One region of the Streptomyces sp. NPDC050528 genome, then DNA from elsewhere that is predicted to be linked to it. Evidence: riboswitches for the same ligand, from Rfam matches in the RefSeq annotation. Region 1 holds a riboswitch; each other region holds the start of a gene.

Region 1 (10,397 bases):
ACCCCACTTCTCTAGACCGCACTTCGCCACCGTCGCGCACCGACACAGGGCGAACCCCCGACCCCGCGCTCCCCGCCGGGGTCCGCATCCGGGCACTGCGCTCGGTCTACGGCGATCCGCGCGCCGCCGCCGAACTCCTCTCGCGCCTGACCCCACGTCAGGCTGCGGGCCTCGACCCCCTCCCGACCGAACCGGCGTCCCTGGCGCCGGAGTTGCTCACCCGGTACCGCCGGGAGATCCGTGCCCTCCCCGACGACACACGCCTGCTGTTGCTGCTCGCGGCGGCGGACCAGTACCCGGTCGCCACCCATGCCTTCCTGCGTGCCGTCGCGGCGGGGCGGCTCGACACCCGGCCGCTCGACGCCGCCGAGACGGCCGGGGTCGCGCACGCGACGGCCGGCGGGGTCGTGTTCCGCGACGCGTGGACGAGGATCGCCGCGTATGAAACCGGGGACCCGGCGGACCGCCGGGACGTCCACCGGTTGCTGGCACGGGTGTTGGGCGCCGAGGGCGAGACACCACGACGTTCCTGGCACCGGGGCGCGGGCGCGCTCGGCCCCAGCGTGCGGCTCACCGCCGAACTCCGCACGGCCGCGCAACGGGCCCGCGACGCCGGCGAACACCCCCTCGCCTGCGCCCTCGTGGAACGCGCCGCCGCGCTCTCCAGCGACCCGCGCGAACAGTCCCGCCTCCTCAACCGGGCCGCCGGGGACGCCTGGCAGTCCGGGGAGGGGGACCGGGCGCGAAGACTCGCGGCCACGACGGACAGCGACGCGTTGAACGGGGTGTTCGCGTTGCGGGCGGGGAACGCGGCCGAGGCGTTCGACGCGCTGCTGACGGCGGTGGGGCGACGGGGGCCGGGAGAACCTGCGGCTTCGCTGAACGTGGCCCCGCCGAACGCGGTCTCCCCGAGCGCTGCCTCGCCGGACGCGACATCTCCGTCGGCTACGACATCGCTCACCATTGGGACGCCTCTCACGACCGGAACACCTCGCATCACCGCCGTACCCCGAACTCCCGCCCCCGACCACGCAGTTCACCTCCTCGCCCGCGCCACCGAGGCCGCCGTCTACACCGGGGACCTGAGACGGTGCCGGGAGGCGGCGGCCGTCGCCTCCCGGGTCGGGATCGTGCCGCACGGGACGCTCGGGGGACTGGCCGCCGCGTTCGAGGGGCGGTACGAGGACGCGCGGGATCTGCTCAAGGCCGCCGCCGGGCGGTGCGGACCCGGGGGTGACCCCACCCTCCTCATCCACGCCGGGATCGCCGCGTTGATGCTCGGCGACCACACCCGTGCCACCACCGCGACCGTGCGGGCGGCGGCCTCGGCGCGGGCGCGGGGTGCGATCGTGGTCGTGGCGCAGGCCATGGAGTTCCGGGCGTACGCCGAGTTCTGGACCGGGCATCCGCGGGCCGCCGAGACGGCGACGGCGGACGCCCTGTGGCAGGCCCACGCCACCGGGCAGGACAACGGCGCCTGCCATCTGCAGGCCGCGCTCGCCATGTTCGCCGCGCTCACCGGGGACGGCGATGTCTGCCGGGAACGTGCCGCCGCCGCTCGCTCGTACGCCCTCGGTCGTGGCTTGGGGCTGCCCGCCGCCCTCGCCCAGTGGGCGCTCGCCTATCTCGACCTGAGCAGTGGCCGGTTCGCCGCCGCCGCGGCCCGGCTGCGCGCGCTCGCCGGGTTCGGGCCGGGGCACGGGCACCGGGCGATCCGGCATCTGGCCACCCCGCACTACGTCGAGGCCGCCGCCCGCAGCGGGGACACCCGGATCGCCCGCGCGGCACACGCCGACTACGACCGCTGGGCCCGTGCCGTACGCAGCCCCGACGACCTTGCCCTGAGCGCCCGTTGCCGTGCCCTGCTGGCGCCCGGCGACGAAGCCGTCGAGCACTACCGCATCGCCCTCGACCTGCACGCACACGGCACCCGTGACTTCGAACGGGCCCGTACCGAGCTGCTGTTGGGCGGTGCGCTGCGCCGACTGCGCCGGCGTACCGAGGCCCGCGACCGGCTGCACACCTCGCTGGAGGCCTTCGAGTCCTTCGGCGCCCCGCACTGCGCCGCCCAGGCCCGCGCCGAACTCCGGGCCCTGGGTACACCGGTGGCCGCGACGGCCCTGCCCGCACCGGGTGAGCTCGCCCCGACCACCCGCCTGACCGCCCAGCAACTGATGGTCGCCCGCATGGCCGCCGACGGCGCCACCAACCGCGAGATCGCCGTCCGCCTCGCCCTCAGCCCCCGTACGATCGACCACCATCTACGCGGCGTCTTCAGCCGGTTGGGCATCCGGTCACGGATCGAACTGGTGCGGCTGCTGGCCGAGGGAGAGGCCTCCTAGACGGCGCCGGTCGAGCGGGAGTCCCAGGCCGCCGGAGCCTCCCGCTCCCCGAACCCCTCCGCGTCCCACGTCCCGTCGAGCCGGGGAACCAGCCAACTCGCGGCCGCAGCACGGAAGTCGGCGGGTTCCAAAGCGCCCGCCCCCTCCGGCAACGCCCCGAGCAACGGCGCCCCGGCCACCTCCGGCAGATCGGCGACATTGCAACGCGACGCCAGGTCAGGAGTGTTGGGCCAGCTGCCGATCACCACACCCAGCAACTCAAGCCCCTGTGAACGGATTTCACGGGCTGTCAGTTCGGTCGTGTTCAGGGTGCCCAGACCCGCCGACGCCACCACCAGGACCGGAGCGCCGAGCAACTTCGCCGCGTCCGCCAGCGTCCCGCCCGCCTCGTCGAACCGTACGAGCAGCCCGCCCGCGCCCTCGACCAGCACCAGGTCGTGCTCGGTGGCCAACTTCTGGGCGGCTTCGGCGATTTCGTGCGGGCGTACCGGCGCCATGCCGGCCCGGCGGGCAGCCGTGCCCGGTGCCAACGGCTCGGGATACCGGGCGAGTTCGGTCGCCGTGACCGCGCCCGCGAGCCGCGTGACCTCGTCGGCGTCCCCGCGTTCGTCCGGCCGTAGACCCGTCTGGGCGGCCTTCAGGACGGCCACTGTGCGGCCGGAGGCGAGCGCTGCGGCTGCTACCGCGGCTGTGGTGATCGTTTTGCCGACCTCCGTGCCCGTGCCCGTGATCACCAGTACCGGCATGTCATCCCTCCCGTGCCGCCGCGCAGACCGCGCGGGTGATCCGAGCCAGGTCGGTGTCGCCCGTGACGTACGGCGGCATCGTGTAGACGAGGTCGCGGAACGGCCGGAGCCACACGCCCTCGCGTACGGCCGCGTCCGTCGCGGCCTTCATGTCGACGTCGTGGTCGAGTTGGACCACGCCGATGGCGCCGAGGACGCGGACGTCCCGGACACCGGGGAGCTGTGCCGCCGGGGCCAGGCCCTCCCGTAGGCCCGTCTCGATGCGCTTCACCTCCGTCAACCAGTCCTGGTGCAGGAGGAGTTCGAGCGAGGCGCAGGCCACGGCGGCCGCCAGCGGGTTGCCCATGAAGGTCGGGCCGTGGGCCAGGACCGGTACCTCGCCCCGCGAGATGCCCTCGGCCACGCGTGACGTGCACAGCGTCGCGGCCATCGTCAGGTAGCCGCCGGTCAGCGCCTTGCCCACGCACATCACGTCCGGCGTCACCGCCGCGTGCTCCGCCGCGAACAGCGCGCCCGTGCGGCCGAAACCCGTCGCGATCTCGTCGAACACCAGCAGTACGTCGTGCGCGTCGCACGCCTCGCGCAGCACGCGCAGATACGCGGGGGAGTGGAACCGCATCCCGCCCGCACCCTGCACCACCGGCTCCACGATCACCGCGGCCAGTTCGTGCGCGTGCCGCTCGATCAACTCGCGCAGTTGGTCGGCGTACGACTCCTCGTACTCCGTCGGCGGCGCGTCCGCGAACACCTGGCGCGGGAGCACCCCGGACCACAGCTCGTGCATCCCGCCCTCGGGGTCGCACACCGACATCGGCTGCCAGGTGTCGCCGTGGTAGCCGCCGCGCCAGGTCAGCAGGCGCTGTTTCGCGGGGCGGCCGAGCGAGCGCCAGTACTGCAGGCACATCTTCACCGCGACCTCGACCGACACCGAGCCCGAGTCGGCCAGAAACACGTGCTCCAGGCCGTCCGGAGACATGTCGACAAGGAGCTTCGCGAGGCGCACGGCGGGCTCGTGGGTGAGCCCGCCGAACATCACGTGACTCATCCGGCCGAGCTGCTCCTGGGCGGCCTCGTTGAGCACGGGGTGGTTGTAGCCGTGGATCGCCGACCACCAGGACGACATCCCGTCGACCAACTCGCCCCCGCCGCCCGCCAGTCGGAGCCGCACCCCGCTCGCCGACTCCACGACGAGCGGGTCGACACGGCCGGGCATCGGACCGTACGGATGCCAGACGTGCCGTCGGTCCAGTTCCAGCAGCTCCGGGACGGGCAGGCGGTCGATCGGGTCAGGCATTGGGCGCGATGTCCGTTCCGGCACCTCGACGGCGTACGGAGACCAGGTCACGGCGCACCTCGTCGACGTGCGGCGCGGGGGCGGACGTAGAGGCGGCGGCGGGAGCGGAACCGCAGACTCCGGCGCCCTCGTGTCCACCGCAGCCCCCGCCGCATCCGGCGTCCTCGTGTGATCCGCAGCCGCCCGCCGTCGCCCGGTGCTGCGGCAGGGTCACCTCGCCCGCGCCCTCCACCTCGAAGCCCGCGTCCGCGATCATCTCCAGGTCGGCGTGGCCGGCCTGGCCCTCGCTGGTGAGGTAGTCGCCGAGGAAGATCGAGTTGGCGAGGTTCAGGGCGAGGGGCTGCATCGTGCGCAGGTGGACCTCGCGGCCGCCCGCGATACGGACCTCGACGTCCGGGCAGACGAAGCGGACCATCGCGAGGATGCGCAGACAGCGCTGCGGGGTGAGGTGCCACTCGGCGGCGAGCGGGGTGCCCTCCATCGGGATCAGGAAGTTCACCGGCACCGAGTCGGGGTCGAGATCGCGGAGGGAGAAGACGACGTCCACCAGGTCCTCGTCCGTCTCACCCATGCCGGCGATCAGGCCTGAGCAGGCGGACAGGCCGGCCGCGTGCGCCTTCTGCACGGTGTCGACGCGGTCGGCGTACGTGTGGGTGGTCGTGATGTCGCCGTACGTCGACTCGGACGTGTTGAGGTTGTGGTTGTAGGCGTCCGCGCCCGCCTCGCGCAGCCGGTCGGCCTGGCCGTCGGAGAGCAGGCCGAGGCAGGCGCACACCTCGACGCCCTCGTTCTGGTCCTTGATCGCCTTGATGGTGCCCGCGACCCGGTCCACGTCCCGGTCGGTCGGACCCCGGCCCGAGGCGACCAGGCAGACGCGCTTGGCGCCTCCCGCCACACCGGCCGCCGCGGCCTTCGAGGCAGCGTCGGGTTTCAGCCACGTGTACTTCAGGATCTCGGCCTTGGAGCCGAGCCGCTGCGAGCAGTACGAGCAGTCCTCGGGGCACAGGCCGGACTTCAGGTTGACGAGATAGTTGAGCTTCACCCGTCGGCCGAACCAGTGCCGGCGCACCTTTCCGGCCGCGGCCACGACATCCAGCAGGTCGTCGTCCGAGGTGGCGAGGACGGCGAGTGCTTCCGCGCGGGTCGGCAGCTCGCGCCGAAGCCCCTTGTCCACGAGCGTGTTCAGCAGGTCCATGAGATCCGATCCTGTCCTACGGGACCGCCCGCGGCCAAGGAGAGATTGAACAAGAGATGGGGCGGGCGGTGTGGGTATCACCACACCATGGGCGGCTGGTCGTCCGATTAGTGTCTGTGCACTGCCTACAAAAGCCCCGGAGGACCCATGGCGTTCGGCTGGATCGACGAACAGGCGGAGCAGCGCCGTCGCGCCGGGCTCGTGCGGACGCTGCGACCCCGTCCCGCCGACTCGCCGCTGCTGGATCTCGCGAGCAACGACTACCTGGGTCTGGCCCATCACCCCGAGGTCGTCGAGGGCGCTGCTGATGCCGCGCGGACCTGGGGCGGGGGGTCCACCGGGTCGCGGCTCGTCACCGGTACGACCGAGCTGCATGCCCAACTGGAGCGCGAACTGGCCGAGTTCTGCGGCTTCGAGGCGGCCCTCGTCTTCTCCTCCGGGTACGCGGCCAACCTCGCCGGTGTCACCACGCTCGCGCCGCACGGCTCGCTGATCGTCTCCGACGCGGGGAACCACGCCTCGCTCATCGACGGCTGCCGGCTGGCGCGGGGTGCGACCCAGGTCGTAGGACATGCCGATCCGGACGGGGTGCGCAAGGCGTTGCGGACGCATGACGGGCAGGCCGTGGTCGTGTCCGACTCGGTGTTCTCCGTGGACGGGGACGCGGCGCCGGTGGGGGCGCTCGCCGAGGCGTGCCGGGAGTTCGGGGCGGGGCTGCTGCTCGACGACGCGCACGGGCTCGGGGTGCTGGGCGAGGGCGGGCGCGGGGCGCCATACGCGGCGGGGCTCGCGGGGTGTGAGGACGTGGTCGTGACCGTGACCCTGTCCAAGTCGCTCGGCAGTCAGGGCGGTGCCGTGCTCGGGCCGGCCAGGGTGATCGACCATCTGGTCAACGCGGCGCGGACGTTCATCTTCGACACGGGGCTCGCGCCCGCTGCGGCCGGCGCGGCGCTGGCCGCGCTCACCCTGCTGCGGCGCGAGCCCGAGCGGGCTGCCCGGGCGCGCGCCGTGGCGGGCGACCTGCACGCACGGCTGACCGCCGCGGGTCTGGAAGCGGTACGTCCGGACGCCGCCGTGGTCTCGGTGCGTGCGCCGTCCCCGGAGGCGGCCGTGCAATGGGCGGCCGACTGCCGTACGGCAGGGCTGGCCGTGGGCTGCTTCCGTCCTCCTTCCGTGCCCGACGGCATCTCACGGCTCAGGCTGACCGCCCGAGCGGACCTCTCCGGGGCCGAGATCGAACGCGCTGTACGTGTGATCGGCGAGACGCGACCATGAGTCGGCGTGACACGGCCGTGCGTCGCCTGCGATCGGACAGATCAGTGGAACGTGGCGAGGAAGCCCGTCCAGCTCGCGGGGGAGAAGAGCAGGGCGGGTCCTTGCGGGTCCTTCGAGTCGCGTACGGCGAGCAGCCCCGCGCGGGGGCCTGAGCGCGGACGAGCCGCCTCGACGCAGTTGTTCGCTCCCGTGCTGTAGCTGCTGCGCAGCCACCGCACACCGGACAGTTCAGAGCTGTCAGAACTGGAAGGTACGTTCCGAGGCAGTGCAGACATGGTGCCTCCTTACGCGCCGTCACCTATCCCGGCGATGTAATCCGACGAATCCTCGGGCGAAAGGGCGTGGAACTGAAGGGTGTTGAAGGCCTCGGTGTAGGCCTCTAGGTCTTCTTTCCGTTCGAGGTAGAGGCTACTCGTCAAGTGGTCTAGAACAACCACGTCCAGATCAGAAGTGCTCGGAAAGGAGAAGATAACGAAAGGCCCGGTGATGCCGATGTGTGCTCCTGCGGCGAACGGCAGTACCTGAAGCCTCACTTGGGGCAGCTTGGCCGCCTCCACGAGCCGGTCCAGCTGACGTGCCATCACCCCCGGCCCGCCCACCTCGCGCCGGAGCACCGCCTCGTCGAGGACCACGCTCAGCTCCAGCGGCGGATCCGCGCGCAGCACGTCCTGCCTGGCCAACCGCACCTGCACCAGGGCGTCCAGCCGGTCGGGGCCGTCGTTGTCGAGGCCTCCCACGGCGGCCCGGGTCACCGCGCGGGCGTACTCCGGCGTCTGCAGCAGTCCGGGGACCACCGAGGTCTCCAGGGTGCGCAGCGTGCTGGCCTGTGACTCCAGGCTGATGAAGTCCCGGTAGGCGGGCGGCAGTACACCGCGATAGGCGTGCCACCAGTGGTGCCGGCCGCCGCCGTCCTCGGAGCCCGCCAACACGAGGAGCATGTCCCGAAGTTGTGGGTCGCCGACCTGGTAGGCGTCCAGGAGTAACCGGACGTCGGGCGGTTTCACGCCACTCGCGCCCGTCTCGATGCGGCTCACTTTCGACTGGTGCCAGCCGACCAGCCGGGCCGCCTCACCGCTGGTGAGCCCCGCCTCCGCACGCAACGCGCGGAGTTCGGCGCCCAGTTTCCGGCGGCGCACCGCGGGACCGTACTGCATGGGTTTCTCCTTACTCCTTCCGAGCCGCCCAAATACGGTCTGGGGTCGCAGAGTTCACCGCTTCGAGCGACAGATATATGCATATCTTGGTGGATCGCCACCGTTACCGACGCGGTAATGGCAGTCTGGCGAAGAAGCACCAGTCCGGGACCGTACTCGAACCATCCGCTCCGTGTCGGACACCGGTCCCGCGGGAAAGGGACGACCGCGCCATGGCAGACCATCTGGAAGCATCCGTCACTCTGCCGAGCGATCCCGCCTCGGTCTCCGCCGCCCGCACGTATGTGGTCGGGACCCTGGTGGATTGGGGACTTCCGGCGGACACGGAGGTCGCCGACACCATCCGCCTCATCGTCTCCGAACTCGCCACCAACGCCGTACAGCACACCTTCGGGCAGTCACCCACCTTCACGGTGGACATCGAGCTGGAGCGTGACGAACGGCTGCGCATCGGCGTCACCGACAGCCATCCCCGGTTCCCGAAACGCCTGCCGGCCGCCGTCCAGCAGGACAACGGCCGGGGCATGGTGATCATCCGCTGGCTGACCGCGGAGTGCGGCGGCAGGCTCAAGGTCCGGCCCACCCTGGAGGGCGGCAAGACGGTATCCATCGAGGTGCCCTGGACGGTACCGGCCCGCCCGGTGACCGCCGCGGGCCAGCAGGAGCCGTAGAACGGCGTGGTGAACGTCCCCGGACGCCCGAGGGGGTGGCGGTCCGTCAGGAGACCGCCACCCCCTCGGGAGTTTTCGGCGTGGGTCAGCTGACCCGGCCGTACCAGACGCTCTTGGTCCAGATCTTCTGCAGTCTCACCACGTCCCCGGTCTTCGGGGCGTGCCAGATCTTTCCCTTGCCGGCGTAGATGCCGACGTGGTAGACGCTGGAGCCCGAGTGGAAGAAGACGAGGTCCCCGGCCTTGCGGCTCTTGGCCGAGATGTGGTGGGTCTTGTTGTACTGCTGGGCCGCCGTACGGGGCAGTTTCTTGCCCGCCTTCTTGTACGAGTACAGCGTGAGCCCGGAGCAGTCGAAGCGGCCCGGTCCGGTGGCCCCGTACCTGTACGGGGCGCCCTTCTTGGACGCCGCGACCTGGAGTGCCTTCGTCGCGGGTGTCGCGGCCGCGGCGTCGGATGCGACGCCCGGTATCACGACGGAGCCGCCAACGGCGGCGATGGCGAAGGCCGAGGCCGTACCGGCCCTGACCATCAGCGACGGGACACGATTGAGCGCAGTCATGCGCAACCCTTCGTCAGCCGCCTGTGAAGGATGACCTGTCGGATTCGGGCTGGCGAAGTTGCCCGGCCGCTGACGCGGCTTCACCCCAAGGGCTGCTCGGCCCGGTCATGGCGTGACCGTCCCGGCGACCCGTCGTGCTTGGGTCCTCCACTCCTGCCGATGCAATCCTGTCGACCTGTCATCCGGGCGGCGGCAGGACTCGGCGTCCGCCCGGATCGCCCCGCCGCTGCGGCGGGGTCTTGTCGTCAGACAGGGATCTTCACCTATGAATGTCCGAAAAGCCCAACGGAACCGGGGATTTGTGGGGTTACTCACCACTCACCCGTTCGGCTGAACGCATCGGTGTTCGAGGGAGTGTCGAGGCGGGTGTGACGCCCGGACCAGCACCGGAACACTTCATCCGGCCCTCGGGCTACGCGTGTTGCGCAACCCGGACGGCCGTATGCGCGGAGGCGCGACTACGCCGATCGGGGGTACGTCGTTCGGCTCGTTTCGACGTCGTCCGGGACAGCTTCGCGTCCGTCAACTGTCGGAGGGCGAGGGCAGGGTGACGCGCGCCGTGCGGCGCTCCCCGTCCAGCACGCGCAGCGCCCGCGCGAGTGTGGGGGCGTGCAGCTCGGTCTCGCCCCGCTGGTGCATCAGCGCCAGCGCGTCCCGGAGCTCGGCGGCCTTGGCCACGAGCGCCTGAGCGGCCCGCAGACCACGGTACGTGTCACCGTTGTGCGCCGGGTTGATTCGGCCGAGGAGGTCGGCCACATCCAGGTAACGGTCGATCAACTCGCCCTCGGCGCGCGTGAGTGCGGGCAGCGGCGGCAGTTCCGGCGGCAGCATCGTCGGCTCACTCCCCGCCGTGCTCGATGAGCGAAGTCTTCCGCGTGGCCACGATCCGGTCCACCAGCCCGTATTCCAGGGCTTGTTGGGCATCCATGATCCGGTCCCGCTCGATGTCCTCGCTCACCTGCGCCACCGTCCGGCCCGTGTGCAGGGCCAGCAGTTCCTCCAGTTGGACCCGGGTGCGTGCCAACTCCTCTGCCTGGATGGCGAGATCACTCGCCTGACCCTGGATCGGCTCGGGGAGCGAGGGCTGGTGGAGCACCACCCGCGCACCCGGCAGCGCGGACCGCTTGCCCGGGGTGCCCGCCGCGAGCAGCAGCGCCGCGG
Region 2 (10,397 bases), on a different contig from region 1:
AGTCGACGAGGTCCGACAGCAGCACCTTGGTGACCACCGCCGGCAGCTTCAGGTGGGCGGCGACCTCGGCGACCGAGACGGGAGCGCGGCACAGGTCGAGTGCCTGCGCGTGTTCGGGTCCGAGGTAGCCGAGGGGGGTGGCTCCGGTGGCCATCACCTGCGACAGGAGGTCGAGCGCGACGGAGGGCCGGGTCCGGCCGTTGCTGACCGTGAAGGGGCGCACAAGACGTCCGGCCGCGTCGTCCAACCAAGGCCCGTCGCCGGCCGTCGCCACGCTCAAGGCCTCATCGCAGGGGAATCGACGGCATGCTGCCGGGGCGCGGTCACGAGGTAGGGGCGGACGCTCTTGACCAGCATCGCCATCTCGTAGCCGAGGACGGCCGCGTCCGCCTCGCGGCCCGCGAGTACGGCGAGACAGGTGCCGGATCCGGCCGTGGTGACGAAGAGCAGCGTCGAGTCGAGTTCGACGACGACCTGCCGGACGTCTCCACCGTCACCGAAGCGGACGCCCGCGCTCCGGCCGAGGGAGTACAGCCCGGAGGCCAGGGCCGCCATGTGGTCGGCGCTGTCGGGGTCGAGCCCGTGAACCGACTTCACAAGCCCGTCGCAGGAGAGCAGGACCGCGCTGGTGGTGTGCGGCACGCGCTGCACGAGGCCGCTCATCAGCCAGTCGAGATCGGATACCTGGCCGGTCGGCGCATCGCTCGCCATGGTGGATCGACTCCTTGGGGTACGAAGGTCTGCGGGAGCGCTGGTGGGGGTGACAGTGGGGGTGGGGGCGTGCGTGGTCATCCGGCTGATGCGCTCCCGTCGTGCCGGGCGGTGAGGTCGTGGTCATGACCGGGCACATGCGCGTGCGCCTCGGATATGGGCGCCGCGTCCAGGCGGGGGGCGAGGGTGGTGTCCGGTGCCGTGGGCTGAGCGGTGTAGCGGTGCAGTGCGGTGTCCATGTAGCCGGAGCCCATGTGCGTTGCCGAGACATGCGGTTGCTCCAGGGAAGACGGCTCTACGGGGGACGGTTCCGGTGCGGACGGTTCCGCGTGGAGGGCGTTCACGTAGAGACCGCCGGTGTGGACGCCGTTGGTGTCGGCCCCGCTCAGGTAAGCCCCGCCCGTGTGGACCTCGCCGGTGTAGACCTCACCGGTGGACACGAACCCCGTGGGGGCCGCCTCGGTGTGATCCGACTCCAGGTGCGGTGACGCGGCCTCGGCGCCATCCGCCGGCGCCGCGGCTTCGGCCGCCTCCATGTGCTGCTGCGCCTCCGCGAGGCCGATCCCCCGTTGGAAGGCCGCCATCAGACCCGGGTCGTGGCCTGCGGGGTCCTCGGAGTCCTGGCGGGGAGCGGGGCCGTCGCGGAGCTGGGGTGCGATGTGCTCCTGGGCGCGGCGCCGGGGCAGTTGGGGCGGCTTGCCCATGGTGCCGCGCACCGCTCCGCCGCGCGGCACGGGCGGTCCGGTCACGTTCTCCGCCACGGTCCCCCGTTCGTCGGCCCTGATCCCGGGCACCGCCTCCAAGGGGTTGGCCCGCTCCGCATGGGCACCCCGCACGGGCAGCGGCACCGGCCCACTGCCGTTCGCGACGGGCGCTGCGGAGTCCCGCCGTTGATGCCGCCCCGGCGCCCCCGCCCCGCGCTGGTGCCGCCCCGACGCCCCCTGTCCTACGGCGAGTTGCCCCCCCTCGCTCCCACCCCGCCCCTGCGGAGCCTGCTGCGGCGGCACGAGCGGTTGCCCCCCGCCCAAGGTGTCCTGCGGCTGTCCTACGGCCCCGTGGGCGCCCGGCGCCGAGCCCAACAGGGCCTGTGGCACGACGAGTACGGCCTGCATCCCGCCGTAGATGTTGGTCTGCAGGCGGACGTGGATGCCGTGGCGGCGGGCCAGTTGGGAGACCACGAACAGGCCGATGCGGCCGTCGGCGAGGAGGCTGGCGACGTTGACCTGGTCGGGGTCGGTGAGCAGGGCGTTCATCCGGCTCTGTTCGCCGGCGGGCATGCCGAGTCCGCGGTCCTCGACCTCGACGGCGAGGCCCGAGGTGACGAGGTTGACGCGGAGCAGCACTTGGGTGTGCGGGGCGGAGAACACCGTGGCGTTCTCGACGAGTTCGGCCAGCAGGTGGATCACGTCGGCGACGGCGTGGCCGCGCAGGGTGCCGTCGATCGGCGGCACGAGTTTGACGCGGGAGTACTGCTCGACCTCGGCGATGGCGGAGCGCAGGACCTCGGTCATGGAGACCGGGTTGCTCCACTGTCTGCGGGAGACGGCGCCGCCGAGGACGGCGAGATTCTCGGCGTGGCGGCGGATGCGGGTGGCGAGGTGGTCGACGTGGAAGAGGCCCTTGAGCAGGTCGGGGTCCTCGATCTCGTTCTCCAGCTCGTCGAGGATGGAGATCTCCCGGTGCACGAGGGACTGCAGGCGCCGGGCGAGGTTGACGAAGACCTCGACCTTCTGTTCACTGCCCGCCTGGCTGGAGAGCTGGGACGCCGCGACGACGGCGGTGACGGCGCCGTCGTGCGCGTGTGCCAGGTCGGCGGCGAGCAGGTCGAAGTCGTCGGCGTCCCCCGGGGGCTTGGCGCGCGGCTTGCGTGCGGGCGGGCCCTCGCCGCGGCGCAGCGCCTCGACCAGGTCGCGCAGATCGGCCTCGCCGCGTGCGCTGCTGCGGCGCAGGGCGCCAATGCGGTCGCTGACGGAACTCGCGGCGCGGCCCGCGGCGACGGCGGCGATCAGGATGCCCGCGAGCGTCACCGAGGTGGCTCCGGCGAGCACGCCCCAGAGGGTGAGGCTGGTCCGCGCTCCGGTGGAGCGGACGGTGAACAGGACGGCCGCGCTGGCGCTCAGCGCGACCGCGATGGGCGGCAGCACGGCGAGACGCAGGAGCTGGGGGCGTATGTGCGTCTCGGGCAGTGCGGGCACGGGTCGGGCGGCCGGTCGCCCGTGCCGGCCGCCTTCACGGCGGTCTGCGCGTGCGGCCGGTGCACGGAGTTGAGACATCGGCGTCCTCGTACTGGTGCGTCGGGCCGGTTCGTTCGCGCGGGGTGCGCGAATCGGGCATACGCCATCACGGTGCCGGTCGAGAGAGCCGAAGAATTCGGCCCCGCGTCGCCCGACGGACACTGACAGTAGTCGTCAATACGTCAGGTGCGGTGGGCAGTTGACAAAGTCCCACGGGGAGCGTCCCGCTCTGGTATGAGGCTTCGTACGACAGACCGATAACCCCCTCGACCGCACGCCGAAGAAGGACAATAAATCGATCGCGCCTGATCGGAACCGGTCACGAACAGGCGTCGGGGGCCGGAGGGTTCGATACCCTCCGGCCCCTGACTTTCATCTCTCACCCACCCTCGGCCGAGCCGCAGGGGTGGTTTTCCGGGAGCCCGGCCGCCCTCAGCCACACCCCTGAACATCACACAGCGTGTCGGTCAGCGCTCGTTCGCGAGGTCCAGCTCCGCCGGAGCGGTCGTCGGCTTCGGTTCCGTCTCCACCGGCTTCGGGGTCCGCCAGGGGTGGGCGATCGTCCCCCCGAAGGGCCGCCACCACGGGCCCGTCGTCAGCTCGCCGCCCGGTTCGAACGGCTCGCCCGGCGTCGGTGTGGCCACGGCCTGGCCCACCGCCTCCGCCGCGTCCACGGTCCACTCGCCGGGCTCGGCCCACGGGTGCATCGCCAGATTGAAGGTGCCCCAGTGGATCGGCAGCAGCACCCCGTGCGGCTGCCCGCCCTGGAGGTCGAGGTGGGCGCGCATGCCCTCCTCGGGCGTCATGTGGATGTCGGGCCAGAACTCGCTGTACGCGCCGATCTGGATCATCGTCGCGTCGAACGGGCCGTGCGCGGCACCGATGTCCTTGAAGCCCTCGAAGTAGCCTGTGTCGCCGCTGTGGTAGATCCGGTGCTCGTCACCGGCGACCACCCACGAGGCCCAGAGCGTGTGCTGGGTGTTGCGCAGCCCGCGCCCGCAGAAGTGCCGGGCCGGAGTCGCGGTCAACGTGAGGCCGCCGACCTTGGTCTCCTCGTGCCAGTCCAGCTCGCGCAGCCGGTCGGGGGACACACCCCAGTGCTCCAGGTGCGCGCCGACGCCCAGCGGCACGGCGAACAGGGTGTCCGTGTCGGCCAGCGCCTTGATCGTGGGCATGTCCAGGTGGTCGTAGTGGTCGTGCGAGATGACCACGACGTCGACCGGGCCGAGCGCGGCGATCGGCAGGGGCACCGGGTGCAGCCGCTTGGGTCCGGCGAACGGGAACGGGGAGCAGCGCTCGCCCCAGACCGGGTCGAAGAGGACCCGGTGGCCGTCGATCTCCGCCAGCACGCTGGAGTGGCCCATCCAGGTCAGCCGCAGGCCGGTCGCGGCGGGCCTGGCCAGGTCGGCGAGGGTGGTGGCGTGCACCGGCAGGGTGCCGTCGGGGGCGCGGCGGGCGCGCTCCTCCTTGTCGAGGTAGGACTTGCCCATCGCGCGCATCGTGCCGCCGGAGGGCCCGGTGTTCGTCCTGCCCCCGGGGTTCTGGAACACGCCGTCCTTGAAGTGGGGCGATCTGCGGATGCGCGCCAGGCGCTCGCCGCTCGGCTCCGCGCCGAAGGCAGCGGGCTGCAGCGCGCGGAGCCCGGAGCTCAGCGTACGGAATCCGGTCACGATGCCTCCAGGTCGGGTCGGTCAGGCTTTCCATTATGGTCGACACCTCTGACAACGCCGCCGCGTCGGCGCCTCCGGGGCCGGTTTCCCAGGAAAGACCAAAGTTCCGCGCCGGAGGTCGACCGTGCGGCACGGAACCCGCCCGTCCGTTGACAGGACGCGACACCGCTTCCGATACTGACTCACCGTTCAGTATCCGCTGTCCGGTACTCCCTGTTCCGTACTCGTCCTGCCGGCCGGCCGGCGCCCCGAGGAGCCCCATGACCGCCCCCTTGATGTCGCTCACCTGGACCGACCACGTCACCGGCCGCCGGGGTTTCCTGGTCGTCGACCGGCTGGTGCGCGGGGTGTCCAGCGGTGGCCTGCGGATGCGGCCGGGCTGCACGCTCGACGAGGTGACGGGGCTGGCCCGGGGCATGACCATGAAAGAAGCGCTGCACTACGACCCGGAGGGCCGGTACATCCCCCTGGGCGGCGCCAAGGGCGGCATCGACTGCGACCCCCAGGACCCGGCGTCGTACGACGTCCTCGTGCGCTATCTGCGTGCCATGCGGCCGTACGTCGAGAGCTTCTGGACGACGGGTGAGGACCTCGGGCTCACCCAGGACCTGGTCGACCGGGCCGCCGCGGAGGCGGGGCTCGTGTCGTCGATCCAGGCCGTGTATCCGCTGCTCGACGACGAGACGGAGGCGCGGCGGCGGCTCGCGGACGCCTTCGCGGTCGAGGTGGACGGCATCGGGCTCGACGAGCTGGTCGGCGGCTGCGGGGTCGCCGAGTCGGTGCTCGCGGCGCTGGATCGGGCGGGCGTGCCGTACGCGGGGACGCGGGTCGCCGTGCAGGGGCTGGGCACGATGGGCGGGGCCACGGCGCGGTTCCTCACGCGCGCGGGGCTGTCGCTTGTCGCCGTCGCCGACATCAAGGGCACGATCGCGAACCCGGGCGGACTGGACGTCGACGCGCTGCTCGCGGCCCGGGACGCGTACGGCACCGTGGACCGCTCCGTGCTGCGCCCCGGTGATCTCGAACTCCCCGGCGAGGACTGGCTGTCCGTCGAGGCGGAGGTGCTGGTTCCGGCGGCGGTGTCGTACGCGATCGACACCACGAACCAGCGGGGAATCACGGCCCGTTGGATCGTCGAGGCGGCCAACATGCCCGTCCTGCCCGAGGCGGAGGAACTGCTCTCCGCGCGCGGGGTCACCGTTCTGCCCGACGTGGTCGTGAACTCCGGGACGAACGCCTGGTGGTGGTGGACCCTGTTCGGCGACATCGGCGCGGACGCGGACGAGGCCTTCGCGCACACCCGGCGTTCCATGCGCGCCCTGATCGATCTGATGCTGGCCCGCGCGGAGGCCGACGGCACGACACCGCGCGCCGCCGCGCACGCCATCGTCGCGGACCGGCTGCCGGTCATCGCGGAACGATTCGGCTGGTACCGGTGACGTGCTGGTACCGGTGACCGACTGATACCGCTGACGTACGGGACAACACCCCTGGGGCAACGGATTAGGGTGATCACGTGGCGAGAGTGCGGTTGAGCGTGGCGGAGCGGCGGGCCGAGTTGCTGCGGGCCGCCGTGGAGCAGATCGAGGCGCGGGGCGTGGCGGCGGTCAGGATCGCCGACGTCGCCTCGGCGCTCGGGGTGAGCAACGCGCTGGTGCTCTATCACTTCGCGACCAAGGAGAAACTGGTCGCCGCCGCGTTCGCCTTCGCCGCCGAGGACGACCTGGCGCATCTGCGCAAGCTGCTCGGCCGCCGTACGACCGCGCTGCGGCGGCTGCGGGCGGCGGTGCGGTGGTACGCGCCGACCGGGCAGGCCAAGGGCTGGCGGCTGTGGATCGAGGGCTGGGCGGCGGCCCTGCGCGAACCCGCCCTCCTGGACGTCACCCGCGATCTCGACCGGCAGTGGAAGCAGGCCCTCGCCGAGGTCGTCGCCGAGGGAGTGACCGCGGGCGAGTTCCACTGCCCGGACCCGGCCACCACCGCCCTGCGCCTCACGGCCCTCCTGGACGGCCTCGCCGTACAGATGACGGCCTACGCGGGAGCGGTGTCGCGGGCGCGCGCCCTGGAGTGGGTCGACGAGGCGCTGGCACGGGAACTCGGCCTGGAGCGGGCGGCGTTGACCGCGCCCTGAACCGTCCCTGCGTAGAGACTCGGTTCGGCCCTGTAGACAGTCGGTTCAGTTCGCAGACCGTGGTGCCCGTGACCGCGCCGGGGCGTACGACGACGTAGAACCCCCCGGCGCGGCAGCCACACCCATGACTCTGCGGCTCCGTAACGCACTCACCCCGCTTCAGGCGACCCGTTCGATCCGCATCTTGATGTCGTCCGGCGACAGCGCGCCCTTGGCCTCGACATGGTCTCCGGAGGACTCGCCCCGGAGCCTGCGCCCGATCCACGGCACCAGGTACTCGCGCGCCCAGTGCACGTCGTCGCGCCGGACGTCGAGCGTGCCGCGCGGCGGCAGCGGGGGCCAGGGCTGGTCCGGGTCGGCCGGGACCTCGATGCCGAGGACCTGGCCGGCGCGGAGCGCCACGCGCGTGTGCCCCTCGGGAGAGAGGTGGAGCCGGTCGCCGTCCCAGGCCCGCCGGTCCTGGACCGTCTTGAGGGACCACAGGTCGAGCACCGGGCAGCCGTAGCGGTCGGCGATGGCCCGCACATGTCCGTTGTAGGTGGCGATCTTGCCGCGCAGATGCTTGAGCACGGGCACGCCGCGGGTGTCGAAGCCGGTCGTCACCATGACGGTGCCGACGGCGGCGGTGAGGTCGGCGACCGCGCGTTCGAAGCGCTCGGCGACCTCGTCGGGGTCGGTGCCCGGACGGATGATGTCGTTGCCGCCCGCTGCCAGCGAGACCAGGTCGGGCCCGATCTCCTTGGCCCGGGTGAGCTGGTCCTCGACGATCTGGTCGAGCAGTTTCCCGCGCACGGCCAGGTTGGTGTACTCGAAGTCGCCCTCGGGCCGCCGATCCGCGAGCAGTACCGCGAACCGGTCGGCCCAGCCGACCATCGCCCCGTCGGGCCCTGGGTCGCCGACGCCCTCGGTGAAGCTGTCCCCCACCGCCACGTACGACCCGATCACTGATCTGTTGTCACTCTTCGAATCGTTAGCCACGGCAACCATAATTCACCCTCACCTGTGACCTACGCGATCGTATTTAGGGGTTGACGGGCGGTGAGATAAGCCACTTGTAAAGGGTTGTCCAAAGTCGGAATAAGCCTCTGATCAGGGGCGTTGACCCCGGAACTGCCATGCCCGAAGGCCGGACCCAAGGATCTGGGTCCGGCCTTCGATGGCGTGGGGCAGGGGCGTCGGGGCCCGATGTCAGCCGACGGTGACGCCGTGCGAGCGGAGGTAGGCGACCGGGTCCACGTCCGAGCCGTAGTACGGCGTGGTCCGGATCTCGAAGTGGAGGTGCGGGCCGGTCACGTTGCCGGTCGCACCGGAGAGGCCTATCTGCTGACCCTCGGTCACGGTCTGGCCGGCCGAGACGGAGAGCTGCGACATGTGGGCGTACTGCGAGTACTCGCCGTCCGCGTGCCGGATGACGACCTCGTTGCCGTACGCGCCGTCGTAGGCCGCCGAGACGACCGTGCCCGCGGCTATCGCCTTGACGGTGGTGCCGGTCGGGACGACGAAGTCGACGCCCGTGTGGTAGCCGCTGGACCACATGCTGCCGGCGACGTGGTAGCCGGTACCGATGGTCGCGCCGGTCACGGGGAGGGCGTAGCCGGTGGAAGTGCTGGTGCTCGTGTCGCTCTGCGTGGCCGACGTGCTCTTCGAAGAGGAAGACGACGAGGACGACGAAGTACCGGACGACTTGGAGGACTTGGCCGTGTCCGCCCCGCCCGTCCCGCTCGTCGCGGCCTTCTCACCGAGGGAGAGCTTCAGGCCCGGGTGGATCAGCGACGGGTCGCTGCCGATCGCCTCGCGGTTGTCCTGGTAGAGCTTCTTCCAGCCGCCGGTGACGTCCTGCTCCTCGGCGATCTTCGCGAGCCAGTCGCCCGACCGCACCGAATACGTCTTCACGCCGGAGGCCTTGACGGTCGCCTTCTCCGCGACGGCCTTCTCGGTCGCCGGAACGGACTGAACCGCCTTTTCCGGAGCAGAAGTCGGGGTCGCGGCATGGGCGCCGGCGGCTCCCATGAGCGGAAGGGCGAGCGCGGCACCGCCGGTTCCGGCTACGGCCATCGAGCGGGAGAAGCGCTGGGACTTCGGGCGGCGGTGCTTACCCTTCGCGGGCATGACGAATTCCTCTCCGGCGCCTGCGAGGTGAGCTGTCGGGTGCGGGCTGGAGATGCCCGGCCGCGCGCTGGTCGCGGCTAAACCCCAAGCCCGTTCCGGAGACCGGAACAGGCGTCTTACCTGTGGGTCCCCCGCTCCTGCCGCATACGGGTGAGTGGATGCGAAGTCCGGTCGGCGGCAGGACTGGGCGTCCGTCCGGATTGGTGGCGAACGTAAGCGAGGAAGACGCAAAGGGACAAGCAGGAGGTTCCACGGATTTGCGTTCCTTGCGATCCCCTGTGGGAATTCACAGTCACCCTCCGTGAATTCCCCCGGGACTCAACCCCTCAATTCCCCTGTAAAAGCATGCCAATTACGTGAACATGACGAACGACTCACGGTCACGAATATGACGCTGCTCACGTACGCAATCATCAGGTTCCTTTATTCCAGAGCGAGTTGGAACGAAGGCTGCAATTGGGACAGAAGGATCAGATGCGACGCAGACGGAGAACCGTCGCATCAAGGTCACCGCGCAGCCCGGTCCGCAGTCCGTGGTGCAACAGGACGGCACCCCGGTGGACTTCGCCCGTTTCGAGGCATTCGTACGACGCCGTCGGGTCGAGCCCGCGCAGCCGGAGCGCCGGCAGCGGCTCGCCGTAGTTCTGCGACTGGAGCAGGGCGAGGACGACGGTCTCGTCGCCGCGCACGTACTGCACGGCGCTCAGGCCGCCGCTCGGCGGGCGCAGGCGGTAGAGGTCGCCGTGCTGCACGAGCGGGCGGATCTCCTTGTAGAGGTCGACCCAGCGGCGGGCCTCGACGAGTTCCTCCTCGGTCCACTCCGAGAGGTCGCCGCCGACGCCGAGCACTCCGGCCATGGCGCTCACGAACCGGAAACGCAGGCTGCTGACCCGGTCGTTGAGCTGAGTGTTCGGGCTGTCGGTGACCCAGGCGGCCATCACGCGCGCGGGGTGGATCTGGCTGAACCCGTGCTGGATCGCGAGCCGGTCCAGCGGGTCGGTGTTGTCCGAGGTCCACACCTGGTCCGTGCGGCTCAGGATGCCGAGGTCGATGCGGCCGCCGCCACCCGAGCAGGACTCGAAGGCCACCCCCGGGTGGGCCGCCCGCAACCGGTCCAACAGGCCGTACAGCGCCCGCACATGGTCGACCCAGAGGCGCTGCGGATAGGCGTCACCGGGCCACCCGGCGTCCGTGAAACAGCGGTTGAAGTCCCACTTCACGTAGTCGATCGGGGCGCTGGAGAGCAGCGTGTCGAGCTGCTCCCAGAGGTACTCCTGGACGTCCTCGCGGGCGAGGTTCAGTACGAGCTGATTGCGGAACTCCGTCCGCTTTCGCCCCTCTTGGTACTGCACCCAGTCGGGGTGGGCGCGGTACAGGTCGCTGTCCGGGTTGACCATCTCGGGCTCGACCCAGATGCCGAACTGCATGCCCAGCGCGTGGACGCGGTCGGCGAGGGGCTTGAGTCCTGCGGGGAAGCGGTCCGGGTTGGGGGTCCAGTCGCCGAGTCCGGCACGGTCGCTGGTGCGCTTCCCGAACCACCCG
Region 3 (10,397 bases), on a different contig from region 1:
TGCCGGGGATCGAGGCCACCGGCACGGTCGACGCGGCTCCGGCCGGCAGTGGGCTGGTGCGGGGGCAGAAGGTCGTCGCGATGATGGGGGACATGGGGCGGACCTACGACGGCGGGTACGCGGAGTACACGTCGGTGCCGCCGGCCCAGGTGATCCCCGTCGATACCGAGCTGCCCTGGGAGGTGCTGGGCGCGCTGCCGGAGATGGTGCAGACGGCCTACGGCTCGCTCACGGTCGGGCTGGACCTGCGGCCCGGCCAGACCGTGCTGATCCGGGGCGGCACGTCCTCGGTGGGCCTGGCCGCCGCCGCGCTGGCGACGTGGCGCGGAGCGACGGTGCTGTCCACGACTCGCCGCCCCGATCGCCTGGCTCTGCTGAAGGAACGGGGCGTGGACCACCCGCTCCTCGACACCGGCGAAGTCGCGTCCGCCGTACGGGAGTTGTATCCGTCCGGTGTCGACGCCGCCCTCGACCTCGTCGGCACGCCGACCCTCCCCGACACCCTGCGCGCGGTACGCGTCCACGGCACGGCCTGCTTCGGCGGCAGCCTCTCCAATCAGTGGACGGTGCGGGACTTCTCCCCAAATGAGTACCTGCCGAGGGGAGTTCGCCTCGCGGGCTACTTCGGCGACGCGTCCGACCTGCCTCCAGCGGTGTTCCAAGAGATCCTCGACGCGGTTGCCACCGGCCAACTCGCCTTCCCTGTAGACCGGGTGTACGACGGACTGGAGCAAGTACCGCAGGCCCACGGGGACATGGAGCACGACCGGGCCACGGGGAAGCTGGTGGTGCGGGTCCGGCACCAGCACGCCGGCCTCTGACTCGATGCCGGGGTGCGCCCGCGTCCGCCCTTGCCTAGCGAGTGGAGACGAGGGCGATCAGAGCGATGAACAGCCCGAGGATTCCGGCGATCTCGGCGGCCACCGTCAGCATGGGACGCCGCCCCGCGGCACCGTCCGGCGAAGCCGCGGAAGGGGTACGGCCCCCTTGGTTGTGTGTCTGTGGGACGCGCGGCGGAACGGTCGGTCCTGTCCCGGCCTGACGTCGCGCTCGGGCACGTCGATTGCCGGAACGAACCGATGCCCAGATCAGCAGCCCGATCAGGACGACGATCACGATGGCCAACGGCATCACTGCCATCATCCGCACCCCCCGTCGCACACGTTCCGCTCACCGACCACGGGTCCGTGAACTCCCTGCACCGACTATGCCCGACGGGCGATGCGGCCAAGGGGCGAATCTCATTGAGCTTCGACCCTTGGCATGAAGAGACCCCGGCCAGAGACTCCAGCCACTTCCCCCAGCCTGTTGCCTCAGCCGCCCTGCTTGCCCGCCCCGGCCTCTCGCGCCGCCTTGAACGCGATCCCGTCCAGGATGTCGTGCTCGCTCACCACGACCTCGCTCGCCCCGATCCGCTCCATGATCGAGAGGAGGACGAGCGCGCCCGCGCCGATGACGTCGACGCGGCCCGGGTGCATGGAGGGGATGGCGGCGCGTTCGGCGTGGGTGGAGCGGAGCAGGGACTCCGTGATCTCGCGGACCCGGTCGTAGGAGACGCGGGAGTGGTGGATGGCCTCCGTGTCGTACTCGGGGAGGTTCTGGGCGATCGCCGAGACCGTGGTGACCGAGCCGGCCAGGCCTACCAGGGTGCGGGCCTCGCGGAGGGGGACCGTCTCCTCGGCGAGGTCGAGGGCGGCCTCGATGTCGGCGCGCATGGCCGTGATCTGGTCCGGGGTGGGCGGGTCGGTGACCTTGCCGTCGCGGACCAGGTGGCGCTCCGTCATGCGGACGCAGCCGATGTTCACGGAGCGGCCGGCGCGGACGGCGTCGTCGCCGACCACGAACTCCGTCGAGCCGCCGCCGATGTCCACGACCAGGTACGGCTTGGCCAGGTCGTCGCGGCCGGTGAGTTCCGCGGTCGCGCCCGTGAAGGAGAGTTCCGCCTCCTCGTCGCCCGTGATCACCTCCGGTTCGACGCCGAGGATGTCCAGGACGCCGCGGACGAAGTCGTCGCGGTTCGAGGCGTCGCGGGAGGCCGACGTGGCGACGAAGCGGACGCGTTCCGCGCCGAGTTCCTTGATGATCGCCGCGTAGTCACGGCAGGCCGCGAACGTGCGCTCCAGCGCCTCGGGGGCCAGCCGGCCGGTCTTGTCGACACCCTGGCCGAGCCGGACGATCGTCATCCGCCGGTCCAGGTCGACCAGTTGACCCGTCGCCGGGTCTACGTCTGCCACGAGGAGGCGGATCGAGTTCGTACCGCAGTCGACGGCGGCGACGCGGGTCACTGGTCGTCCTCCTTCGACGCGACGGGCTCCTCGCCGGTCGGCGGTACCCCGGGCACGGTCACGCACGGGCCCTTCGCCCACCACTCCGGCAGCATCGCGATCGCCTCGTCGCCGAGCGGGTTGACGCCCGGGCCCGCGGCCAGGGAGTGGCCCACCAGGACGTGCAGGCACTTCACGCGGTCCGGCATGCCGCCGGCGCTCGGGAAGCCCTCCAGGACCTCGATGGCGTCACGGCGCGCGATGTAGTCCTCGTGCGCGGCGCGGTACGCGGCGGCCAGTTCGGGGTCTGTCTCCAGCCTCGCCGTCATCTCCTTCATCACGCCGTTCGCCTCCAACGTGCCGATCGCCGAGGCGGCGCGCGGGCACGTGAGGTAGTACGTCGTCGGGAAGGGGGTGCCGTCGGGGAGGCGGGGGGCCGTCTCCACCACGTCCGGCTGTCCGCACGGGCAACGGTGCGCGATCGCGCGCAGCCCGCGCGGCGGACGCCCGAGCTGCTGCTTGAAGGCCTCGACGTCGGCGTCGGTGGGCTCGGTGCGCGGAGTGGACGGCGGGGGCTTTTCCATGACTGTCTTCAGGACGTCTTTCTATGGGTCAGTTCTCGCTGGTGGTTCTGGCTGCTGGTGCTCACTGGTCGGACGCGTCGGACTTGTCGACGCCGTCCCACACGTTCGCGTACCAGGGACGGTCGGCCGCGCCCAGTTCCGCGCGCGACTGCTTCGCCGCGTCCGGGTCGATCACGATGTAACCGGTCTCCCCCGGCATCACATAGTGCAGCCGCTGCCGGATCTGCTGCTCCGCGTACGAGTCGTCCTGCCAGCGTGCCTTGAGGTCGCGGAGCTGCTCGACGCGCTGGCGTGCCTGGTCCTGCTGCCGCTGGAGATCGGAGATCTCGGCGCGCTGGGAGACGTACTGCCTTATCGGGTACGCCAGCGCCACGATCAGCGAGCACAGCACCAGGGCGAGGAGGGCCGCCCGGCCGGTGAGCCGGGAGCGGCGGGCCTGCCGTTTGGTCTGGGAGCGGTAGACACGGGCCGCCGTCTGCTCGCCGAGCAGCTTGAGCCTGGTCGCGGTGGAGAACCGGTCCCGGTCCTTCACGGCCATGTCCCGCCTCCCCTTCACACGTGCGTACGTCCCCGCACACGGTACGGGACCGGGTGCGGGGACGTACGTACGACTGGCTAAGGATTGACCCGGTGGATCCCCGGGGTCAGCCCGATACCGCTCAGCCCTTGAAGCGGGGGAACGCGCTGCGGCCCGCGTACTCGGCCGCGTCGTCGAGGATCTCCTCGATGCGCAGCAGCTGGTTGTACTTGGCGACGCGGTCCGAGCGGGCCGGGGCGCCGGTCTTGATCTGGCCGCAGTTCACCGCGACGGCGAGGTCGGCGATGGTGACGTCCTCGGTCTCGCCGGAGCGGTGGGACATCATGCACTTGAAGCCGTTGCGCTGGGCCATCTCGACGGCGTCCAGGGTCTCGGTCAGCGAGCCGATCTGGTTCACCTTGACGAGCAGGGCGTTGGCGGTGCCCTCCTCGATGCCGCGGGCGAGGCGCTCGGGGTTGGTGACGAAGAGGTCGTCGCCGACGATCTGGACCTTCTCGCCGATCTTGTCGGTGATGACCTTCCAGCCGGCCCAGTCGTCCTCGTACAGCGGGTCCTCGATGGAGACGAGCGGGTACGCGGAGACGAGCTCCTCGTAGTACTCGGTCATCTCGGCGGCCGAGCGGGACTTGCCCTCGAACTCGTACTTGCCGTCCTTGTAGAACTCGGACGCGGCGACGTCGAGCGCGAGCGCGATCTGCTCGCCGGGGATGTAACCGGCCTGCTTGATGGCCTCGATGATGAGGTCGAGGGCGGCGCGGTTGGACTCCAGGTTCGGGGCGAAGCCGCCCTCGTCGCCGAGGCCGGTGGACAGGCCCTTGGTCTTCAGCACCTTCTTGAGGGTGTGGTAGACCTCGGCGCCCCAGCGCAGCGCCTCGGAGAAGGACTCCGCGCCGATCGGGGCGATCATGAACTCCTGGATGTCCACGTTCGAGTCGGCGTGCGAGCCGCCGTTCAGGATGTTCATCATCGGAACGGGCAGCAGGTGCGCGTTCGGGCCGCCGAGGTAGCGGAAGAGGGGGAGGTCGCTGGCCTCGGACGCGGCGTGCGCGACGGCGAGGGAGACGCCGAGGATGGCGTTGGCGCCGAGCGAGCCCTTGTTGTCGGTGGCGTCCAGGTCGAACATCGCCTGGTCGATCAGGCGCTGCTCGGTGGCGTCGTAGCCGACGAGCTCCGGGCCGATCTGCTCGATGACGGCGAGGACGGCCTTCTCGACACCCTTGCCGCCGTAGCGGTTGGGGTCGCCGTCACGCAGCTCGATGGCTTCGAAGGCACCCGTGGAGGCGCCGGACGGAACGGCGGCACGACCCGTGCTGCCGTCGTCGAGGCCGACCTCGACCTCGACCGTGGGGTTGCCTCGGGAGTCCAGGATTTCCCGGGCTACGACGACGTCGATGGACGGCACGAGCATCTCCTTCTTGGGTTCTGACGCGGCTACGGCAACACCGCAGCGGCTCTGCGAGACGAGCCTAACCGGCTCGGGGCGATTGGCCATCCGGTCGGCCGCCTGATGGACAGAACCGAGAGTAAATTGTTTCCGAACGGAACAAAGAGTCCGGTAAAAATGCGCGCGGCTTGCAGAAGCCGGGCACAAAAAGCCCCGCCCCGGTGCGTACGGGGGAACACGCACCGGAGCGGGGAGCCCGTGGGGGACGGGGGTGACCCTCACGAGGTCTCCATGATGGAGCCCACGGATGTGAGGGCGCTGTGGTTCAGCTGAGTACTACTTAAGGTGGAGCTGCTGACCCGGGAAGATGAAGTCGGCGTCGTCGATGATGTCCTTGTTCAGCTTGAACAGCTGCTGCCAGCCGCCCTTCACCTTGTGCTTCTCGGCGATGGAGCTGAGGGTGTCGCCCTTGACGACCTTGTACTCGCCGTCACCCTTCTTGACCTTCTTGCCGGTCGGGGTGGTGACGGTCTTCTTGGCCGCCGGGCGCTCGGCGGAGCGGGAGGCGGTGGTGTCGCTCGTGGAACGCTCGGTGGTGCTCTTCGAGGAGCTGGTGCCGGACGAGCTGTTCGAGGAGGAGCTGGAGCTGCCGCCGGAGTAGGAGGCGCTCGACAGGCCGGTGCCGCAGGTGGGCCAGGCGCCCTTGCCCTGGGCGGCGAGAACCTTCTCGGCCACGGCGATCTGCTGGGACTTGGAGGCCTGGTTCGCGGTCGCGGCGTAGGCGGTGCCGCCGTACGCGGCCCACGTCGAGGCGGAGAACTGCAGGCCGCCGTAGTAGCCGTTACCGGTGTTGATGGACCAGTTGCCGCCGGACTCGCAGCTGGCGACCGTGTCCCACTCGGACGCGGTGGCGGCGGAGGCGCTGCCGGTCGCCATGAGCGGGGCGGCTATCGCGACACCGGTGACGCCGGCGAGCGTGGCGACGCGGGTGGCCTTGGACGGACGGCGGTGCTTGCCCTTGCTGGAAAACAGCATGGAAAATCCCAATCCCCTCACCGACGCCTGCGAGGTGAGCTGTCGGGTTCGGGCCGTGTGAGTTGCCCGGCCGCGCACCTCTCGGCGCACGACTTCACCCCAAGCCGCACCCGGCATCAACTGCCGGGCCCGGCGCTTACCTTGGGTCCCCCGCTCCTGCCTACGGCGCTTGACGCGACGACTGTTCCCGGAGGCCGCTGGCAGGACTCGGCGTTGCGGCAACCGGACGCTCGTGGTGACGAGCGGCCTTGACCGTAGACAGAGAATCCACGGGATTTCAAAGACGATCAGGCCTTCTGAGACTCATCCCACACTTTGATCAAACCGGACATTCCCGAGCGAAGCATGACGCGAACTCCCGCCGCCCTCTTGCTAGTTTTCGTCCGCTTCCGTGCCGACATCCAAGGTCTGACCGGCGGCGATCTGGGTCGGATCGGCGCCTATCACCTTTTTGTTCTCGGCGTAGAGTGCACGCCATCCGCCGTCGAAGCCAAGGGAGTCGGCGATGGACGCGAGGGAGTCGCCGGCGCGGACGGTGTACGTCTGCGGCGTCACACTTTCCTCGGCACTCGCCCCGCGGTGCTTCCCGGCACTCTGCTGACTGCTCCCCTGCTCGCCGGAATCACCGAGCGCGCCGGTGTCGACGAGGCTCGACTTGCCCGCCGCCTGGGCCGAGTTGTCCGATTCGTCGAGCTTCGGGGAAGCGGCGACCGAGTCGTCACCGGCCGAAGGAGTGGCGGACTTGTCGGACTTGGCGGAGTTGTCCGTCGCGGTGGGCGAGGGGCTGTCGCTCGACGAGTCGCCGGACGCGTCGGAGGTGCCAGACGTGCCGGACGAAGTCGAGTCCGTGACGCCGGAGTCGGACAACCCGGAGGAAGTGGACGGGTCGGACGAACCGGAGTCCGCGTCGGAGTCGGACGAACCGGTCGGGGTGCCCGACGGGGAGTCGCTCGCGAGGCCGGTGTCGACGTTCGTCGAACCCGAGGTGGTGGTGAGGCCGGAGAGCAGCGCGCAGGTCGTCCAGGCGGAGGTGCCCTTGTCGGCGAGGATCTTCTCGGCGACGGCTATCTGCTGGGAGCGGCTGGCCAGGTCGGCGCTGGGCGCGTAGTCGAGGCCGCCGTACTTGTCCCATTCGTCCTGCGTCACCTGGAGGCCGCCGTAGTAGCCGTTGCCGTCGTTCTCGCTCCAGGAGCCGCCGCTCTCGCAGTTGGCCACCTTGTCCCAGGTCGTGCCGTCGGCGGCGTTCGCCGCGGCGGCGCCGAGGAGCGGGATGGCGATGGCGGAGCCGGTGACGCCGGCCGCGACGAGGAGTGCCGGAGCCTGACGGGGGCGACGGTGACGACCGTTCCCGGAGAGCATGCGGAGGCCTTTCGCGTGACAGCGGGGGGACCGCGCGGCGGGGGGCGTGCGGGGTGGTGCGAGGGGTGGTGCGGGGCGCCGCGCTGGTAGGTGAACGTATCCACAGTCGATCACTTGTCACAAGTTAATGCCACGGAGATCACGTGAAGATCACAGAGTTGAAGAACTGTCACTTTCGGGTTTAGGGCGCTGGATGACCTGTTCGGGCTTGGGGTTCGCGGGCTCTGACCACCCCGTTCAGGGGCGCTCTGGGGTGAACTCCACGGGGAGGGTGCGGAGTCCGCGCATGATGAGGCCGCCGCGCCAGCGCAAGTCGGCCGGATCCACGGCGAGTTGCAGGTCGGGGAGGCGGGTGAGGAGGGTGGCCAGCGCGGTCTGGCCCTCCAGGCGGGCGAGCGGGGCGCCGAGGCAGTAGTGGATCCCGTGGCCGTAACCGAGGTGTTGATTGTCACGCCGCCCGAGATCGAGCACGTCGGGATCGGCGAACCGTTCCGGATCACGGTCCGCGGCGGCGAGTACGACGAGCACGGGGTCGCCGGCCGCGATGTCCTCCCCGCCGAGCGTGAGCGGCCGGGTGGCGAACCGCCAGGTGGCGAGCTCCACCGGGCCGTCGTAGCGCAGGAGTTCCTCTACGCCGGTTTCGAGGAGGTCGTGCTCCCCCGCGGCCAGGGACTTCTCCAGGCGGGTGCGCTGGTCGGGGTGGGTGAGGAGGGCGTACGTGCCGTTGCCGATCAGATTGACGGTCGTCTCGAACCCGGCGAAGAGGAGGATGAAGGCCATCGCCGCGGCCTCGTTCTCGGTGAGGTGCTCGCCGTGGTCGGAGGCGCGGATGAGGCCGGAGAGGAGGTCTTCGCCGGGGGCGGGGGCGGAGGCGGGGGTGTCGGAGGGGTTCCTGCCGGGTTGCTGAGCGGGGGCGCCGGAGAGGTTCGCGTCAAGGTGCGGGGTGGGGGCGTCGGTCAGAGCCTCGCGCTTGCGGTGGATGAGTTCGGCGAGATAGCTCCGCATCTTCTTGACGGACCGCGCGACTCCGCCTCGCGGCCCGCCCCCGTGACGGATCATCATGCCCGCCCAGTCCCGGAAGTCGTCCTGGTCCTCGCGGGGGACGCCGAGGAGGTCGCAGATGGCGTAGATGGGGAGCGGGAAGGCGAAGTCGTGGATGAGGTCGGCGGAGCCCTCCGCTGCGAACCGGTCGATCAGATCGTTCGTCAACTCCTGCACCCGGGGCGCAAATTCGGCCACCCGCCGGGGTGTGAACGCCTTGCTGACCAGTCGTCGGAGGCGCGTGTGGTCCGGCGGGTCGATGTTCAGCAGATGCGTCATCAACTCGGCCTTGCGCTCACCCGGAATCCCGGTCTTGCCCTTGGCGTGCGCCGGTTCGTCGTGGTGAGCGGGGTTCTTGGAGAGGCGCGGGTCGGCGAGCGCCTGCTTGGCATCGCCGTAACGCGTGACCAACCAGGCCTCGACCCCGCTGGGCAGGCGGGTCTTGTGCACGGGGGCGTGTTCGCGGAGCCAGGCGTAGGCGGGGTAGGGGTTGGTGGCGAATTCCCAGGTGAAGAGTTCGGGGGCGGGGGTCCCGGGATCCGGCGGGGTGGGGTGGCTGGGCTGGTCTGTCACTCCTTGACGGTATCCGGGGTGGGGGTGCGCTCGGCGAGGGCATTCAGGGCAGCGGGGTGTCCCATGTCGGCGGCTTTGCGGTACCAGAGCTTGGCTTCTTCGGGGTTGCCCTGCTTTTCGAGGAGGGTGGCGAGTCGGTAGGCACCGTAGGAGTCGCCGGACTCGTAGGCCTTCTCGTATTGGGCACGGGCTTCGTCGAGGTCGCCCTGCTTCTCCAGTACGACGCCGTAGTGGGCAATATCGAGGGGCCAGTCGTCGGTGTCGCTGAAGTAGGTCGCGACATCCGCCAGGGCCGCAGGCTCGCGCTTCAACAGTGCTTGCGGGTAACTTGCCCGCTCATTGCCGTCTCCCGCCGCGCGACCCAGCCACACCTCGGCTTCGTCACGCTCGTTGCGCAGGAGATGCCACAAACCCAGGCTCAGGGCGACCCCGGTATATCCCACGGTCGCCGCCTCGAAGTAGCGACCGCCGGCGGCCTCGACATCCCCCTTTCCGAACAGCACATCGCCCAAGCGGTGCATGGCCTCCGGGTTCCCCGCCTCGGCCCCGTCCCACATCCACCCTTCGGCTCGCTCCAACAAGAGCTTTCCGAGCAGCATTGCCGCGTCACCGTCCCCGGCTTCGGCGGCCGACTCCAGGAAGGGTTCCGCCTCCCTGCTCTCGCCGCGCTCCACAAGCAGCCGCCCAAGGTACCCAGCGGACTCGACCCACCCCGCCTCCACTGCCCGTCGGAACCACGACTCGGCCTTCTCCCCCTCCCCAAGGCTCTCTTCGAGCAGGCCGAGGGCGTGCATGGCCGACGCGTCCCCCGTCTCGGCCTTGCTCAGATATGCCGTCCGTGCCCTGGCGGCAACGCTCTCTACTTCGTACATCGCCGGGTTGGCCCGCGCCTCCTCCAGCGCGTACCCCCACACCCAGTCGGCGACGGGCGGGAACGTCTCGTCCTGGTCAGCCGTGTACACGAAATACGGCAACACGTCCGCGAACGATCCCTTCGGCCGTTCGCTCCACCTCAGCAGGCGCAGCACCCCGTACCGCTTCCGCCCGGCCCACTCCCAGGCGTCTTCCAGAGACTCCCGCTCCAGCCCCTCGACGTCGTACCTCTCGTGCATCATCACCAACAGGTCCTGCGACAAAGGCCCCTTCAGCCCGCACCGGGCCAGATCCACGGCCGCCCGTACCAGCGCGTGGGCGCGAGGGTGCCGCTCCCGGTTCGGGGCAAGTTGCCAGTCGTTCCAGAGGCGGGGGCCGATGGCGAGGTAGGTGGCGACTCCCACCGTGCCGCTCTCGCGGGCAGCCTCGACGAGCCGGGGATCACCCATCTCCTCAGCACGCTTCCGTTCGGCGGGCCCCCAGACGCGAGGAAGTTCAACGAGCTGCGCCAGGCCCAGCAGCCGGCTCTGAGCGGACGTCCTCCGGGCGTGCTTGGCGTAGGCCTCCTCCCGCATCGTCGCCAGTACGACCGCTTCGAGCCCGGTCAACTGGCCCAGCAGTCTCGGCTCCAGACCACCGTTCCCGAGATGCACGTCGAGGTCGTCCAGCCAGACGACACACCGCTCCGCCCGGCCCCGCAGCAGCGCGGGCAGCTTCCGTAGGTCTTCATGCTGGGCGGGCGCGAA

Evidence for each region. A riboswitch is a leader RNA that binds a small molecule or an ion and turns the genes downstream of it on or off. The one in region 1 is predicted to bind cyclic di-AMP.
Region 2: another riboswitch for cyclic di-AMP. It lies ahead of ACIBK4_RS39915 (peptidoglycan DD-metalloendopeptidase family protein); the one in region 1 lies ahead of ACIBK4_RS25750 (C40 family peptidase).
Region 3: another riboswitch for cyclic di-AMP. It lies ahead of ACIBK4_RS18810 (transglycosylase family protein); the one in region 1 lies ahead of ACIBK4_RS25750 (C40 family peptidase).

Annotation. Positions count from the first base shown of each region.
Region 1 covers NZ_JBITHH010000007.1:380,765-391,161, reverse strand. The annotation lists gene ACIBK4_RS25790 (LuxR C-terminal-related transcriptional regulator) at 1-2,342, shown strand, start outside; gene bioD (dethiobiotin synthase) at 2,339-3,088, opposite strand; gene ACIBK4_RS25780 (adenosylmethionine--8-amino-7-oxononanoate transaminase) at 3,090-4,382, opposite strand; gene bioB (biotin synthase BioB) at 4,375-5,577, opposite strand; gene ACIBK4_RS25770 (8-amino-7-oxononanoate synthase) at 5,725-6,852, shown strand; gene ACIBK4_RS25765 (DUF397 domain-containing protein) at 6,894-7,127, opposite strand; gene ACIBK4_RS25760 (helix-turn-helix domain-containing protein) at 7,137-8,006, opposite strand; gene ACIBK4_RS25755 (ATP-binding protein) at 8,219-8,677, shown strand; gene ACIBK4_RS25750 (C40 family peptidase) at 8,763-9,236, opposite strand; cyclic di-AMP (ydaO/yuaA leader) riboswitch at 9,240-9,419, opposite strand; gene ACIBK4_RS25745 (hypothetical protein) at 9,759-10,067, opposite strand; gene ACIBK4_RS25740 (ATP-dependent Clp protease proteolytic subunit) at 10,075-10,397, opposite strand, start outside.
Region 2 covers NZ_JBITHH010000014.1:158,427-168,823, reverse strand. The annotation lists gene ACIBK4_RS39950 (DUF742 domain-containing protein) at 1-274, opposite strand, end outside; gene ACIBK4_RS39945 (roadblock/LC7 domain-containing protein) at 277-711, opposite strand; gene ACIBK4_RS39940 (ATP-binding protein) at 789-2,984, opposite strand; gene ACIBK4_RS39935 (MBL fold metallo-hydrolase) at 3,413-4,615, opposite strand; gene ACIBK4_RS39930 (Glu/Leu/Phe/Val dehydrogenase dimerization domain-containing protein) at 4,876-6,054, shown strand; gene ACIBK4_RS39925 (TetR/AcrR family transcriptional regulator) at 6,132-6,746, shown strand; gene ACIBK4_RS39920 (SGNH/GDSL hydrolase family protein) at 6,906-7,691, opposite strand; gene ACIBK4_RS39915 (peptidoglycan DD-metalloendopeptidase family protein) at 7,935-8,855, opposite strand; cyclic di-AMP (ydaO/yuaA leader) riboswitch at 8,860-9,022, opposite strand; gene ACIBK4_RS39910 (alpha-galactosidase) at 9,326-10,397, opposite strand, start outside.
Region 3 covers NZ_JBITHH010000005.1:111,781-122,177, forward strand. The annotation lists gene ACIBK4_RS18780 (zinc-binding dehydrogenase) at 1-821, shown strand, start outside; gene ACIBK4_RS18785 (hypothetical protein) at 856-1,131, opposite strand; gene ACIBK4_RS18790 (exopolyphosphatase) at 1,314-2,285, opposite strand; gene ACIBK4_RS18795 (DUF501 domain-containing protein) at 2,282-2,848, opposite strand; gene ACIBK4_RS18800 (septum formation initiator family protein) at 2,910-3,386, opposite strand; gene eno (phosphopyruvate hydratase) at 3,508-4,794, opposite strand; gene ACIBK4_RS18810 (transglycosylase family protein) at 5,107-5,805, opposite strand; cyclic di-AMP (ydaO/yuaA leader) riboswitch at 5,815-5,983, opposite strand; gene ACIBK4_RS18815 (transglycosylase family protein) at 6,178-7,164, opposite strand; gene ACIBK4_RS18820 (cytochrome P450) at 7,402-8,778, opposite strand; gene ACIBK4_RS18825 (tetratricopeptide repeat protein) at 8,775-10,397, opposite strand, start outside.